2 regions of the Latilactobacillus parafuchuensis genome follow, and region 1 is predicted to be linked to the other one. Evidence: riboswitches for the same ligand, from Rfam matches in the RefSeq annotation. Region 1 holds a riboswitch; the other holds the start of a gene.
What was found. A riboswitch is a leader RNA that binds a small molecule or an ion and turns the genes downstream of it on or off. The one in region 1 is predicted to bind thiamine pyrophosphate.

Region 1 (4,680 bases):
GAACCCGTAACCGCTTTTGAAAAGGCGTTTAACGTCACTTTAAACAATCATCGCGCACAATTAGACGGTGTGGTTTCACGTAAGAAACAAGTTGTCCCACAATTAACTGAAGCTTTTAAGGCGTAATATGCGTAAAAAATAAAATCTCTGTGGAGGTTTTATTTTTTTACGTATATTATTAATTAATAATCATTCTAATCTAGTTGGAAACATGCTATACTGATGTTAATCAAACGAGTAATATGAAAGGTCTGATTACTGATGAAACATACATTGAAATTCTCACTGACATTATTGATTGGGTTAATTGCCCTCGTTACCGCATTTCTATTCAAACAACCGTTATGGGCACAAATTATCGTTACGATGGCCGGCAGCCTCGTTGCGTTGAGCATGATGATTGAAATGGTTAAAACCTTGAAATCTGGAAAATACGGAATTGATTTATTAGCGATTACGGCTATCATCGCAACCTTAGCTGTTGGTGAATACTGGGCGGCATTGATGGTGCTGGTCATGTTAACGGGTGGTGACTCACTTGAAGATTATGCTGCACACAAGGCTGGGCGGGAATTAAAAGCATTATTGGATAATTCACCGCAGACGGCCCATTTAATCGAGGCAGGTGGTCTGAGAGACGTCTCTGTTGATCAATTGCAAATTAATGACCAAGTCTTAATTAAACCAGGTGAGTTGGTCCCAGTTGATGGGCATATTCTGGATGGGCAGTCATTATTTGACGAATCATCACTGACTGGTGAATCTCAACCGGTTGAAAAGGCGCCACAAGATGAACTGATGTCTGGTTCAGTTAACGGTGATACCTCAATTACGATGCAAGTTGACCAGTTAGCCGCGGACAGTCAATACCAAGCGATTGTTAAATTAGTTGAAGCTTCGGCCAATCAACCCGCGAAATTCGTGCGGATGGCGGATCGCTATGCCGTACCATTTACACTAGTCGCTTACATCATTGCGGGGATTGCTTGGTGGGTCTCTAAAGATCCAGTCCGTTTTGCTGAAGTCTTAGTTGTGGCGTCACCATGTCCCTTAATTTTAGCGGCACCGATTGCCTTAATTTCTGGTATGAGTCGAGCGAGCAGAAACGGGATTATCATTAAAAACGGTACGACGATTGAAAAATTAGCCGGCGCAAAAGCCATTGCCTTCGATAAAACGGGGACCATTACCAATGGTCAACTAACGTTGGATCAGATTGTTCCAGAGAGTGGTTTTTCAAAAGATGAGCTGCTACAATTAGCGGCAAGTGCTGAACAAGAATCAAGCCATATCTTAGCACGCTCATTAGTGGCGGGTAGTGACGCTACAACTAGATTACCCTTAACTGATTTACAAGAAGTAACCGGTGCTGGGGTAATTGCCACCTTTGCGGCTACTCAACAAACGGTTAAAGTAGGTAAACTTAATTTTGTGGCACCAGAACAGTCAATGCAATTGGATCAAACGGCCGTTCACGTGGCGGTTAATGATCAATATGCGGGTTATATCACATTTATTGATCACTTACGTTCGGAAGCACCCAAGACGATTCAAGAATTACAAACCTTGGGGTTCCATCAATTGACCATGCTAACGGGGGATCAACAAGCGACTGCGGATCAAATTGCCCAACAAGTCGGCATTACGGATGTTCACGCCGGTTGTCTACCAATTGATAAGATTCATCTGCTCGAACAGACCGCACCAGCTAACCGCCCGATTGTGATGGTTGGTGACGGGGTCAACGATGCACCGTCATTGGCAACGGCCGACGTCGGGATTGCAATGGGCGCACACGGCGCAACCGCTGCCAGTGAATCAGCCGATGTTGTGATTTTAAAAGATGATTTAAACCGGGTTAGTCGTGCCGTTCAGATTGCTCGGGATACAATGAGTATTGCCCGCCAATCCGTATTAATTGGGATTGCCATCTGTGTCGTCTTGATGCTGATTGCTAGTACCGGAATTGTGCCCGCCTTAATTGGGGCGATGTTCCAAGAAGTCGTCGATACAGTTTCAATTTTATATTCACTGAAGGCTCGTAAAGATCGACCATTACTCAAATAATAGGCAAATAAAAACCGTTACCTGATTTTAGGTGACGGTTTTTTTGATGTTATGATTTAGCAGCTTGTTGATCAAACGCCATATCTTTGGGTAAATAAATCGTCGGTAACATGGCGAATAACACGCCTGCGACAATCCCGGTCAAAATGAAGGTCACGATAAAACTACCACCATTAATCACGAGCGAATAATACCACGGATTCATTCCTTTGGGTGCATAAGAGCCCCAGTAAACCACACCGGCAATAAAGTGACAGAAATATTTAGCGAAATTGGCGACTAGCGCGGCCGACCACAATAATGCTAACGTTTTAACTTTTCGGTGTTGCCGAATACTGGTTTGAACTTGATGCTGAAAGATACCAGCAAGGCCAACCACGATGAAGGCAACCGTAAATTCGAAGAGTCCTTGCCAAACGTTTAACACGCTGCCGCTGCCAAGTCCGCGAAGAATTAAATCTAACGTCCCCCAAATAAACGCTGCAATCATGCCTGGCACGGCTCCGCGCCGTAGACTGTAGATCACGATAGGAATAAGACCAAATGAAACTTCAATTGCAGATGGCCCAACAGTATGTGGTACGTATTCCAGAGCAACTGCAAAGGCCGCTAAAATTGCTCCTTCAATTTGAATCAATAAACGCTGATGACGCATAGAAAAACCCCTTTTCTGGTCAACCAACACAAAAAAGGAGTTGTTATATTCAACTCCATCACAATTCCTACGCTTGTCTTAACAAACAGGTTCGAAGGGTCTGATTATTATCACTCTCAGCCAATGGCTCCCCTTTGTGATGGTTAATATTTAATTTTAAGAACGTTTTCAGTATACCTGAATCAGCACCCGTGTCAAGTAATCGATTTCGACTCATTCCATTTTATCCATGGCTGCGCGTTGTTCATCATCGACAACGTGCGTGTATAAATGGGTGGCTTGGGTCGTGGTTTGGCCTAATTGGGTTGCCACAATTGTTTCGCTATGCGTCGCGGTCATTAAATCAGTTGCTAAAGTGTGCCGAAATTTATGCGGCGTTAAGCGCACTCCGAAAGCTTCAGAATATTTTGCCACCAATTTTTCAATAGCGTAATTACTCATCCGTTTCGCCTGACCACGATATTTCGCTACGAATAATGCGTGCTCATTGGCGGTTGTTGCATAACGCGTCTGACGAATTTGAACGTATTCTTGTAAGTAGGGTTGGCCCCAGGGTGCAATTGGGACCGTATCTTGTTGGCCGCCTTTACGAATAACGGTCACGGTTAATTGTTCTAATTTCAGATCCGCTAAATTAGCTTGTGCCAATTCGGATAAGCGAATGCCAGTGGTTAATGCTAAGACGCAGATGGCGACATCGCGTTCACAATTTTGCTGGTAAGAGGCTAATTGCCGATTAGAAAGTTGTTTTGGATAGGTCATCTGCATGAAATCAATAAAATCGTGTTTTTTAGTGCCGGTTAATAGCTTCTGACCGATGTGTCGTGAACGGGTCGCCATAGTTTCGGATGATTTCAGTAATTTAACCTTCTTCATCACGTTACGATAGAAATAAGGCTCACCATCGGCTTGTTCCGCTTCAATCGTTAAAAAGTACCAGAGTGCATTTAAAGCGTTAATTGAGCGATTAACGGCCTGAAAGGAGAGCTTGTGGTGATTAGCTTTGCGTTTGTTCATCAAATAGATCTTATAGAGTTCAATATCTTCTAATTTCATCTTCTCAAGCGCGGTGAGGGGGATTAACCTCGGTTCAGCAACCGTTACGATCTGCTCGTCAATCAGCCAAGAGAAGAAGCGTACGTATTCTTGCAGGTATTGATAGAGCGTCGCCGAGGAATAGGCGTTAGCCTGTCGATTGATATAAAATTTACGAACGTAATCGGGCAAGCTAGTTAAACGTTGTTCACATAATTCTAGATAACGTAATTGATCCATGATTAAAACTCCTTAGAAACCGAATAACTTAATTTTAGCAAAGAAAAGGTGAAAATGCCACAAGTGTTGTTAAAACCATAATTTTAACAACACTTGTTTAATCTTAAAATAGCGCCCCAGCTGATCAGGTTGACATTGGTGGTTTGCAATCGACTGCTGATTATAGATAAATACCGGTATATCAACGCTTTTGCCACGTAACCTAGGTGTTTTACCCGCTAAATAGCTACAATTTAGCTCAAATCAACTTAATGAGCATCTAAATGAGCTGAATATCGGTTTAAAATCATTAATTTACGGTATTTTCAGGCTAATTTAATGGTTTTTAAAGTTCATGCTAACGAATCCAACTCAACGATTGATCAACTGGCTGGACTATGGTAGTTGAATCTTAAGGCTGAATCACACGGCAAGCAGTCATGCAGCAATTCAGAATGGAACTGAAAACGCAATTCGGTTAACGAATTATCGGTCACTAAATTGATTAAGTCAATCTGGTGGTTTAAAACAAGTGCATTAAACAGACTAAATCGATTAAAGAAGCCTCTCTTGATGATTATGATACAACTTCGTATAATATATATTATGTAAACTAGAATAGATTAATCTTTTTCAGGCTTAAAATCGGTGCCCACCTACCTACTTTTTTAAGCCTTTAATCTACAAAAAAGTTATTCTGAATG
Region 2 (4,680 bases), 1.1 Mb from region 1:
GTCATGTTCAACCTCCCGATACGCCCAGTGATTGGTCGGACCATGGCCGTGACCGACGGCAATCGGATTGGCAATTGCCGCTTGAATATAGGCTTTACTAATCCGAATCGCTTGTTTTAAGGGCGTGCCTTTGGCAAGTTCCGCCGTGATGCAAGCTGAAATCGTATCACCGGTCCCGTGCGTTCGGATCGTTTCAATCCGGGGTGTCGACAGCCATTCATCACTGCCATCCGCGTATAGAATATAATCGTTGGCTTGTTGTTCCGCCGTTTGGTGGCCACCTTTGATGATGATGTTTTGCGCGCCCATTTTTTGTAAGATTTGGGCGGCTAACTTGAACTCAGCTGGTGTTTTAACGGATTGACCAATCAAGACTTCGGCTTCGGGTAAGTTGGGCGTCAGGACGGTTGCGAGAGGCAATAATTCGTTGCGTAAAGTCGTGATCGCATCCTCGGTTAAAAGTGCGGCTCCACCCTTAGCAATCATGACGGGGTCTAACGTCAGCGGGCCAAAGTCAAAGCGCCGTAAATTTTCGGCTACGGCCGCCACGTGTGCGGCATCGGCTAACATACCGGTTTTACAGGCTTTAATGTGGAAGTCGGCTGCCAATGATTCAAATTGTTTAGTAATCAATTCAAGGGGCAACGGGAAACTGTCTTGCACCCCGAGTGTGTTTTGAGCGGTAATCGCGACGACCACGTTGGTGGCAAAAACGTGGCGTTCCTGCATCGTTTTAATGTCAGCTTGCATGCCAGCACCGCCACCACTATCGGAACCAGCAATCGTTAGGGCTTGTGGAAAGTCGTTCATCTTAATTGGACTCCTTTAATTGGGCTTTTTGACTGATTTCTTCGGTCGTCACCGTGAACAAACGGTCTAATAATTGCAGATAAAAGCTACCAGGTAACGGTTGTGGCATCGCTTCAGCAACTAATTGACCAGTGACGGCAAAAGTAGTGGCTGCGGCAACGGCTGCTTGATAAGGATCGTCAGGTAGCATGCCGACGAACGCACCGCAAACGCCGGTTAACATATCACCAGAGCCGACGTGGGTTTGGAAGAGCGGGGTCCCGTTGAAGATTTGGGTCGTCCGTTGACCATCGGTGACCACATCTGTTGGACCCGTTAATAGAATCGTAGTGTTCAGTTTACGAGCGGCTTGTCGCGCTAAATCAACGATGTCGGCTTGACCACTCCCGGCATCAATCCCGTTAGCTTGCCAGTCAATCCCGGCAAAATAGGCAATCTCACCGGCATTTCCACGAATAATACCGGGGGTGCCTAAAGTGAGTAGTTGATCGATTACGCCTTGACGATACGTTAAGGAACCGACGGCGACCGGGTCTAAGACAACCGGTTTGTGCATTTGATACGCGGCTTGCAACAACGTGACCATTTGATCAATCTGGGGTTGGGCGAGCGTGCCGATGTTAACGGTTATCGCTTGGGCAATCGCAACGATATCGGCCGCTTCTTCAGGTGCACTGGACATAATGGGCGACGCGCCAATCACGTTTTGGACGTTGGCGACTTGGTCGACGGTCACGTGGTTCGAGATGTTGGCCACAATTGGATTTGTGTGCCGCAGTTGGTTCAATAAGGTCTGATTCATGGTAGAGCCTCCTTAGAATATCAAAAAAGCCACTTTTGGCTGCACGACGGCATAGAAAAGTGGCTTAACAAATAAGCAAGGGAGCACTTTCCTACGCAAGTCTGAACTTACAGGTTCGAAGGGATTAGATTGAATCAATCTATCTCAGTTCTTCTAAAGAACACCCCTAGTGCAAAGCGATTTAATTGTACCCTTAGTATACGGGATGCCGTCGCTTTTGCAACCGTTTTATAATTGTTGAAAATAATTTGTTTAAATAGTCAGTTATACACGAGGTATAGACCAATGTTTTTTTAAATAAAGAAACCGCTTTAAAAGCCATCTATAAAGGTCTATACCAAAAATTAAGCGCTTGCGTCTGTTAACTGTTAATGGTTTAATGAAAACATCGAAAAATATTAAGGAGTATTCGCAATGAAAAATTACTTACAACGAATGGGTCGCTCATTGATGTTACCAGTTGCCGTATTACCAGCAGCTGCCATCTTAATGGGGATTGCTAACTGGGTTGGCAATGGCGATTCAAATGCTAACATCTTCACGATTTTCTTAGCCGGTGGTAGTGGCGCGATTTTAAATAATTTACCATTACTATTTGCCGTCGGTTTAGCTTTAGGGATGTCGAAGGATCAAGATGGGGCCGCAGCCTTAGCTGGTTTGGTAGCTTTCTTAGTACCGAAGACCATCTTAGCACCTGCTTCAGTTCAAGCGATGCAAGGGTTATCAGACATCGCTAAAGTCAATCCTGCTTTTGGTAAGATTGAAGGGAACGTCTTAATTGGGATTTTAGCCGGTTTAATTGCCGCTGCCATGTACAATAAATTCCATAACGTGAAGTTACCGATGGCGCTGTCCTTCTTTAGTGGGAAACGGTTGGTACCGATTATGGCCGCCGCTGCCATGGTCGTTGTTTCAGCCATCCTATACTTCGTTTGGCCAGCAGTCTTCACCGTATTAGTGGCCTTTGGTAAAGCAATTTCTAATCTTGGTTGGGCCGGGGCTGGGATTTACGGGTTCTTCAACCGTTTATTGATTCCAACCGGGTTACACCATGCGTTGAATTCAGTGTTCTGGTTTGACGTTGCGAATATTAATGATATCGGGAATTTCTTAGGCGGTGCTAAATCGATCGCTAACGGGACGGCCATTGTTGGTAAGACCGGTATGTATCAAGCTGGTTTCTTCCCAGTGATGATGTTTGGATTACCAGCTGGGGCCTATGCGATTTATAAAAATGCGCGTCCTGAACGTAAAAAAGCAACAGCTTCATTAATGTTAGCTGCTGGTTTTGCCTCATTCTTTACAGGGGTAACTGAACCCCTTGAATTCTCATTCATGTTTGTGGCATGGCCACTCTACGTGTTACACGCAGCCTTTACTGGTATTTCATTGGCAATCGCCGCATTCTTCCACTGGACAGCCGGATTTGCCTTTAGTGCTGGTTTAGTCGATTATGTTTTAAGTTTAAAGAATCCAGTTGCAAACCAACCATTGATGTTATTGGTTGAAGGGCTCGCAATGGCCGCAATTTATTACTTCGGCTTTAACTTTGCCATTAAGAAATTTAACTTGATGACACCCGGGCGTGAAGTTGAAGAAGTTGTTGACGATGCACCAGCCGTCGCAACTGATAAAAATGATGATAAATTCATGATTCAAGCTAAAAAGATTTACGCTGCCATCGGTGGTAAAGCCAATATCAAGGTGATTGATAATTGTACCACGCGTCTCCGCCTTCAATTAGCAGATACGGGTAAAGCGAACCAAGCGGCCATTAAAGCGGCTGGTGTTGCTGGGATTAACGTCTTAGATCAGACAAATATTCAAATTATTATCGGGACTGAAGTGCAATTCGTCGCGGATGCTTTGAAAGAACTTTTCAACAGTAATGCACCAATTGGCACTGTTACTGATGACGCACCCGTTGCCGAAGCAGCAGTCGTTAATAGTGATATTAATGCTGGGATGACGGATGAATTCTACACAGTTGCTGATGGTCAATTAATTGATATTGAAGCGGTTGATGATGCAACTTTTGCTCAAAAAATGTTAGGTGACGGTTACGCCGTTATCCCAACTAACGGTAAAATCGTGTCACCTGTTTCTGGGACAATCATGACGGTCTTCCCAACGAAACACGCAATCGGCATCAAGACTGAAGATGGTTTAGAAGTCCTAGTGCACATGGGGATTGATACTGTTGAATTAAAGGGTGCTCCTTTTGAAGTAGCCGTTGAAGAAGGTCAAACAGTGCAACACGGTGACTTATTAGCCAATGTTGACTTGGCACAAATTGTGCAAGCTGGCAAACAAACCGCAATGATGGTGATCATCACCAACATGGCAGACGTTGCTTATTTCAAATCAACAGCAACCGGCCGCACAGTCCAATCAAACGAAATCGCATTAAAAGCAACAACGAAATAAAGAGTGCTAGCTCAAGCGTTTAAGCTTCGAGCATAACCTAATAACGGGCAGGATGGTTTGGATTTTAACCATCCTGCCCGTTATGTCGTTAGGCGGAGAAGCTTGCTTGAGAAGCACGTTTAAAAATCGGAGTGCTGACTCAAGTCGGTCAGGCTTTGAGGATTAACCTAAAAACAGGAATTATGAGTGTTTTTTACTCATGATTCCTGTTTTGTCGTTAACCGGAAAAGGCTACTTGAGAAGCACGTTTCAAAGTCTGAGTGCTGTAACTCACGGGTAGTTTCTGAGCATTAGCCTAGTTTCGTGAATAAAGTCTGTATTGTGGACTTTGTTTGCGAAACGTCGCTAAGCACAAGAAACTGTGAGTGGAAGCACGTTTCAAATCCAAAAAAGTGGTTATCCTTAGTTCGGGATAACCACTTTTTCGACTTGATACTCAATTGATAACCGAGTGCTATCATAGCTTATTTTTTAAATTGTCGCGTACATGTCTTTAATCTTCTTGATGGAAGTGGTCATCAATTCAGTTTCACTAGCCGTTAATTGAAGTTGATAATCTTTGAGAATCCCGTCTGAACCGACCATTGCGGGATGGCCTAAATAACAACCCGCTTGTTGATCGTAGTTGCTGACGGGTAAAA

Region 2: it holds a riboswitch for thiamine pyrophosphate, as region 1 does, so the genes downstream of both, thiM (hydroxyethylthiazole kinase) here and thiT (energy-coupled thiamine transporter ThiT) in region 1, are expected to answer to the same signal.

What each region holds. Positions count from the first base shown of each region.
Region 1 covers NZ_CM143875.1:1,970,439-1,975,118, forward strand. Annotated here, with positions in the region: gene ACVPPQ_RS09750 (manganese-dependent inorganic pyrophosphatase) at 1-126, shown strand, start outside; gene ACVPPQ_RS09755 (heavy metal translocating P-type ATPase) at 262-2,067, shown strand; gene thiT (energy-coupled thiamine transporter ThiT) at 2,117-2,722, opposite strand; TPP riboswitch at 2,770-2,866, opposite strand; gene xerS (tyrosine recombinase XerS) at 2,936-3,997, opposite strand.
Region 2 covers NZ_CM143875.1:838,844-843,523, reverse strand. Annotated here, with positions in the region: gene thiD (bifunctional hydroxymethylpyrimidine kinase/phosphomethylpyrimidine kinase) at 1-810, opposite strand, end outside; gene thiE (thiamine phosphate synthase) at 1-5, opposite strand, end outside; gene thiM (hydroxyethylthiazole kinase) at 812-1,612, opposite strand; TPP riboswitch at 1,684-1,790, opposite strand; gene nagE (N-acetylglucosamine-specific PTS transporter subunit IIBC) at 2,027-4,039, shown strand; gene ACVPPQ_RS04340 (lactate/malate family dehydrogenase) at 4,511-4,680, opposite strand, start outside.